2 regions of the Hydrogenophaga sp. NH-16 genome follow, and region 2 is predicted to be linked to the other one. Evidence: riboswitches for the same ligand, from Rfam matches in the RefSeq annotation. Region 2 holds a riboswitch; the other holds the start of a gene.

Region 1 (3,401 bases), 1.2 Mb from region 2:
CGGCGCATCAACGCCATCGAAACCCTGGGCGCCACCACGGTGCTGTGCAGCGACAAGACCGGCACGCTGACCGCCAACCGCATGACGGTCACCCACCTGGCCGCGGGCGGTGCCGCGCTGCCGGACCGGCTGGCGCTGGACACGCTGGGCAGCGCACCCCTGCCAGAAGCCTTCCACACGCTGGTGGAGTACTCGATCCTGGCGAGCGTGGTGGAGCCCTTCGACCCGATGGAGAAGGCCTTCCACCAGCTGGGCGCGCGCTTCCTCGCCGACACCGAGCACCTGCACCACGACTGGCGGCTGGTGCAGACCTATGCGCTGAGCCCGGCGCTGCGCGCCATGTCGCATGTGTGGATGGCGTCGGACGGCGGCGCGCAGACGGTGGCCGCCAAGGGCGCCCCCGAAGCGGTGATGGACCTGTGCCACCTCGATGCGGCGCAGCGGGCGCACATCGCCACGGTGGTGGACGGGCTGGCCGCACAGGGCCTGCGTGTGCTGGCCGTGGCCAGCGGCCGGTTCGAGGGCGAGGACTGGCCCGCGAACGAACACGACTTCGATTTCGGCTTCGTCGGCCTGCTGGGCCTGGCCGACCCGGTGCGCCCGCAGGTGCCGGCGGCGATTGCCGAGTGCCGTGCGGCGGGCATCCGCGTGGTCATGATCACCGGCGACTACCCCACCACCGCGCTGACCATCGCGCAGCAGGCCGGCCTGGCCACATCGCTCACCGCGGACGACGTGCTCTCGGGCGACGAGATGGCCTCGCTCAGCGATGCCGCGCTGCAGGCGCGCATGGCGCACGTCAGCGTGTGCGCGCGCATCGCGCCGGAACAGAAACTGCGCATCGTGCAGGCGCTCAAGGCGCGCGGCGACATCGTGGCCATGACGGGCGACGGCGTGAACGACGCGCCCGCCCTGCGCGCCGCGCACGTGGGTGTGGCCATGGGCCTGCGCGGCACCGACGTGGCGCGCGAGGCGGCTTCGCTGGTGCTGGTGGACGACGACTTCGCGGCCATCGTGCGCGCGGTGCGGCTGGGGCGGCGCATCTTCGACAACCTGCGCAAGGCCATGTCCTACATCCTGGCGGTGCACGTGCCGATCGCCGGCATGGCGCTGCTGCCGGTGCTGTTCGGCTGGCCGGCCCTGCTGTTCCCGATGCACATCGCGCTGCTCGAACTCATCATCGACCCGGCCTGTTCGGTCGCGTTTGAAAACGAACCGGCCGAAAGCGACTTGATGCAGCGCCCGCCGCGCGACGCCAGCGCGCCGCTGTTCGGAGGAGCCACCTTGTGGCTGGCGCTGCTGCAGGGCCTGGGTGTGCTGGCAGCGGTGCTGGGGGCCTTTGCCTGGGCGGCGCCGCGCCTGCCCGAGGAAGAGGCCCGTGCATTTGCCTTCGCGACGCTGGTGGTGGGCAACCTGGCGCTGATCCTCTCCAACCGTTCGGCCACCGAACCGTTCTGGGTCACGCTGCGCACGCCCAACCGTGCGCTCTGGGTCGTGGTGGGGCTGGCCCTGTCGCTGCTGCTGGCCGCCCTGTATGTGCCCTGGGCCGTGACGGTGTTGCGTTTCGCGCCGCTGCCCTGGCACGAGCTCGCCGCGGCTGGCGGGCTCGGCCTGCTGAGCGTGCTCTGGTTCGAGGCCATCAAACGGGTCCGGCGCGGGCGGCGGGCGCGGCGCTGACCGGCATTTGGCGACCTGCGAGGAAGCACGCTACACTGCGCGCCTGCTCCGGGGTGCACGGGCCTGCCAAGGCCCGGCGCTGAGATGGTGTGACACACCGAACCCGTGAACTTGATCCGGCTAGTACCGGCGAAAGAAGAGCGTTGCCTTGAAGGACCCGTGGACGGGGCGCATCCGCCCACACCCATGGTCCCTCCGGGCGGTCCTCCGGAGCTGTTCGTTTTTCAACAGCTTTTTCAATCAGGAGACCGCCCGATGAACGCCCCCGACAAGCTCCAGCAGCTGCTCACGCTCACGCGCGAGCCTTTCCCCCAATCCCGCAAGGTCCATGTGCCCGGCGCGCTGCCCGGTGTGCAAGTGCCCATGCGCGAAATCGCGCTGACCAACGGCGAAACCGTCACGGTCTACGACACCTCCGGCCCTTACACCGACCCCGCCGCCGACATCAACATCCGCCAGGGTCTGAAACCGGTGCGCAGCGAATGGGTGGCCGCGCGCGGCGACACCGAAGCCTACGAAGGCCGCGCGCGGGTGGCGCTGGACGACGGCGGCAAGCATGGTGAAACAGCGGACGCGCGCATCGAAGCCCTGCGCGCCGAAGCGGCCGGCCTGCAGCGCCAGCCGCTGCGCGCGAAGGCAGGCCGGAACGTCACTCAGATGCACTACGCACGAAAGGGCATCGTCACGCCCGAGATGGAGTACATCGCCATCCGCGAGAACGGCCAGCGCGAGTGGATGAAGGAATACCTCGGCGACGCCGAGCGCGAGGCGCGTCTGAAGGGCAACGGCATGGGCGCGCGCATCCCCGACGTGATCACGCCCGAGTTCGTGCGCGAGGAGGTGGCGCGCGGCCGCGCGGTGATCCCGGCCAACATCAACCACCCCGAGGTCGAGCCGATGATCATCGGCCGCAACTTCCTGGTGAAGATCAACGCCAACATAGGCAACTCGGCCGTCACCTCGTCCATCGAGGAAGAAGTCGAAAAACTCGTGTGGTCCATCCGCTGGGGCGGCGACACGGTGATGGACCTGTCCACCGGCAAGAACATCCACACCACGCGCGACTGGATCGTGCGCAACTCGCCGGTGCCCATCGGCACGGTGCCCATCTATCAGGCGCTGGAGAAAGTGGGAGGCGTGGCCGAGGACCTCTCCTGGGAAATCTTCCGCGACACGCTGATCGAGCAGGCCGAACAGGGCATCGACTACTTCACCATCCACGCCGGCGTGCGCCTGCCCTTCATCCACCTGACCACCAAGCGTCGCACCGGCATCGTCAGCCGTGGTGGCTCCATCCTGGCCAAGTGGTGCATCACGCACCACAAGGAAAACTTCCTGTACACGCACTTCGACGAGATCTGCGAAATCATGAAGGCGTATGACGTGACCTTCTCGCTGGGCGACGGCCTGCGCCCCGGCTCGGGCGCGGACGCCAACGACGAAGCGCAGTTCGCCGAACTCAAGACCCTGGGCGAGCTGACGCAGATCGCCTGGAAGCACGACGTGCAAACCATGATCGAAGGCCCCGGCCACGTGCCCATGCACATGATCCAGGCCAACATGGACGAGCAGATCAAGCACTGCCACGAGGCGCCGTTCTACACACTGGGCCCGCTGACCATCGACATCGCGCCGGGCTACGACCACATCGCCTCGGCCATCGGCGCCGCCATGATCGGCTGGATGGGCACGGCCATGCTCTGCTACGTGACGCCCAAGGAGCA
Region 2 (3,401 bases):
GGCCAGCGCGCGCCAGGCCACCGCGCCCTGCAAGGCGAAGGCGTGCGAAAGGCCAAGCGCGGTCGCGAACAGCACGGCCAACACCGAGAAACGCAGCGTGTTGCCCAGCGCGGCCAGGGTCTCGGGGTCGGTGAGCACGGCCGCGCCCTGACCGGCGAACAGTGCCGATGCGGCGTGCCAGAGAATGGCCGCCAGCGGCGCGACACAGACCAGCACCAGCAACCCCATCGCACCCGCCACACCCAGCCATTGCAGGGCCGTGGCCGGCCGCTGCCGCGGCACCGGCGTGACCCGCGCCGGCGCCGCCAGCCGGCGCTCCAGCCAGGCGTAGGCCAGCGCGACCGCACCGGTCAGCACCATCATCCAGACCGCGAGCACACCCGCGCGGCCCAGCTCCAGCTCGTGCGCGACCAGGGTGTAGATCTCGACCTCGGCAGTGGCGTAGCGCTGGCCGCCCAGCACCAGCGCCAGGCCGAAGCCTGCGAAGCAGTAGAGGAACACCAGGCACAGCGCCGAGGTCAGCCAGGGCGCGATGGCTGGCCACTCGATGCGCCAGAACGCGCGCCAGGGCGTGGCGCCCAGGGTGCGTGCGGCTGCGAGCCGCTGCGCGCCGACCTGCTCCAGCGCGTCGACACCGGCGCGCACCACCAGGCAGAGGTTGAAGAACAGGTTGCCGTAGAGCAGCAGCCAGGGTGTGTCGGTGAGCTCGACGCCGGCGTCGGCCAGCGGCCCGCCGATCAGGCCGCGCGGCCCCCACAGCGCCAGCACGCCCATGGCCGCCACCAGGGTCGGCACCACGAAGGGCAGCATCAGCAGGCGCAGCACCAGCACGCGCCCCGGGAACTCGCGCCGCGCCAGCACCCAGGCGCAGGGCAGGCCCAGCAGCAGCGCCAGCGCGCAGGTGATGCCCGCCTGCGCGAACGACCACAGCACGCGCCAGCGCAGGTAATCGTCCTGCCAGACGTCCAGCCAGCGCAGCGGCTCGGCGCCGTCGGCCGCGCCAGGCGCCAGCCCCTCGGCCAGCAGCCGCAGCACCGGCGCCACCAGCACCACCGCCAGAAACACCAGCGGCAGCGCAGGCAGCAGCCAGCGGCGAGACATCCTCACTTCAAGACTGTCTTGGTCCAGCGCTGCAGCCAGGCCTTGTTTTTGGCGGTCACATCGGCGGCCGACGGGTTGTCGAACGCCGTCGGCTCCACCGCATGGGTCTTCATCACGTCCACCCGCGCCGCGCCGGCCTCGGCCGGATACATCCACATCGTGGTCTGCAGCGCCTGCTGCGCCGGGGCGGAGCGCAGGAACTCGATGAACTTGCCGGCGGCTTCGCGCGCGGCCGGGTTGCCGCCCTTGACCAGGGCCACGCCCTCGACCTGGCGGAACACGCCGCCCTTGAGGAACAGGTTGGCGGTGGGCGACTCGGTGATCTTCTCCTTGCTGTAGAAGACCTCGGCCGCCGGGCTGCTGGCGTAGCTCACCACGATGGGGCGCGTGCCGCCGTTGCGCGTGAACTCGGTGTAGTAGGCCTCGGTCCAGCCCTTGACCACCTTCACGCCGTTGCCGCGCATCTGGCCCCACCACTTGAAAGCGCCCTCCTCGCCGAGGCCGGCGACGGTCGCAAACAGAAAGGCCTGGCCCGGGCTGGAGGTCGCCGGGTTCTGCACCACCAGCAGCTTGGCGTAGGCGGGTTTGGTCAGGTCCTCCAGCGAAGCCGGCAGCGCCAGGCCCTTCTTCGCGAACCAGGCCTTGTCGATGTTGAGGTTGACGTAGCCGAAATCCACCGGCACCACGCCGCCGTCCAGGGTCACCGCCGCCGCGCGCTGGGCCGCGGGGCCGGTGTAGGGCTCGACCACGCCGGCGGCCAGCGCGCGCGGCAGCAGGGTGTTGTCGATGCCAAAGGCCACGTCGGCGATCGGCCTGGCCTTCGTCAGGATGAGCTTGTTGGTCATCTCGCCGGCATCACCGGCCTTGACGATCTGCAGCCGCACGCCCGCGTCTTTCTCGAACTGCGCCAGCAGCTCCTTGGGCAGGTCGAACGAGCTGTGGGTCAGCACGCGCAGCGGCATGGGTGCCTGCGCCTGGACCAGGCCCGCGAGGGACAGCGTGGTGAGGGAGAGGAGCGCCGAAAAAAGAAACCGCCGTTGCATGTGAAGCCGCCTTGTCAAAACGCCCGCGAGGGCTTGAGCAGGACGGGCCACGGCAAACGGCGGACCGGCTTGTCACGCTCCCTACGCTGGCACAACCCAGATCAGGTGAGAGGGGTATTTCTCAGCCTGCTCCCGACGGAGCCGGCACCCCCGGTGAAACACAAGATTGTAGGTCGTGACCACCTCGAACAAGCTGTTCCTGGCCATACCTGCCTGCTCCGAAGGGTCGGTGCTGGCGCGACGGGCGGGCCAAGCCTTAGCATGCGGCCCTCCAAGGAGATGCCCATGTCACATACCCAGTCCGTCCCCACGCTGCTGGCCGCCCTGTGTCTCGGTCTCATGCCCTCTTTGTCTGGCGCCCAGTCGGCTGCACCGGTGCCTGCCTTCCCGCCCGACGCCCAGCCGGTTGCACCCGAGGTGTTGAAGGAGAGACTGACGGGGAAATCATTCTTCTACCGGACGGCCAGCGGCGGCGAGGTCCGGCTGCAGTTCAAAAGCGATTTCGTTTACGTCAACGCAGGTCCGACCAACGACTCGGGGCGCTGGCGCGCCGAAGGCAGCCAGATGTGCATTGAATGGAACCGCATTCCGAACAGTGGCTGTTCCGAGGCCCGAATGCTCGGCAACACCGTCTACCTCACGCGGGTTGCCACCGCCGAGGTGATCCAGCTGGAAGAGCGCTGAAGCCCCAATAAGCAGAAAAGGGCCCAAGACAGTCCGTGTCAAAACGGATGAGCGGGGGCACACAAGAGACGCCTTGGTGCAACCCAAGGCGTTTTTTGCTTCAGAAGTTGTCATTGTGTTTACGGACAAGCAGGCTCTCGCCTGCGGTGGATTGTCCGTTTACACAAAATTCTGCACACCCTCCAGGCGCCTGCTCTGGGGTTGGTGAGCACCGTCGCCCGGCAACGATCAGGCCACGCGCCGGGGCCTTCTTCGATGATGCTCAGCGCTGGCGCTGTTTCATGGCCCGCTCGACCTCCCGCTTGCCTTCGCGGTCCTTGATGGTGTCGCGCTTGTCGTGCTCGGCCTTGCCTTTGGCCAGAGCGATCTCGCATTTCACCTTGCCGCTCTTCCAGTGCAGGTTCAGCGGCACCAGGGTGTGGCCCTTCTGCTCGACCTTGCCGATCAGTCGCCGGATCTGGTCCTTGTGCAGCAGCAGCTTCTTGGTTCGCACCGAGTCCGGGCTGACGTGGGTCGACGCCGTCCGCAGAGGGTTGATCTGGCAGCCGATCAGGAACAGTTCGCCTTCCCGGA

Evidence for each region. Region 2 has a riboswitch for thiamine pyrophosphate ahead of DD542_RS18755 (thiamine ABC transporter substrate-binding protein). Riboswitches for the same ligand answer to the same signal wherever they lie in the genome.
Region 1: it holds a riboswitch for thiamine pyrophosphate, as region 2 does, so the genes downstream of both, thiC (phosphomethylpyrimidine synthase ThiC) here and DD542_RS18755 (thiamine ABC transporter substrate-binding protein) in region 2, are expected to answer to the same signal.

The regions. Positions count from the first base shown of each region.
Region 1 covers NZ_CP029344.1:275,832-279,232, forward strand. Annotated here, with positions in the region: gene DD542_RS01330 (cation-translocating P-type ATPase) at 1-1,677, shown strand, start outside; TPP riboswitch at 1,717-1,832, shown strand; gene thiC (phosphomethylpyrimidine synthase ThiC) at 1,933-3,401, shown strand, end outside.
Region 2 covers NZ_CP029344.1:3,889,601-3,893,001, forward strand. Annotated here, with positions in the region: gene DD542_RS18750 (iron ABC transporter permease) at 1-1,101, opposite strand, end outside; gene DD542_RS18755 (thiamine ABC transporter substrate-binding protein) at 1,104-2,144, opposite strand; TPP riboswitch at 2,205-2,306, opposite strand; gene DD542_RS18760 (hypothetical protein) at 2,430-2,828, shown strand; gene smpB (SsrA-binding protein SmpB) at 3,091-3,401, opposite strand, start outside.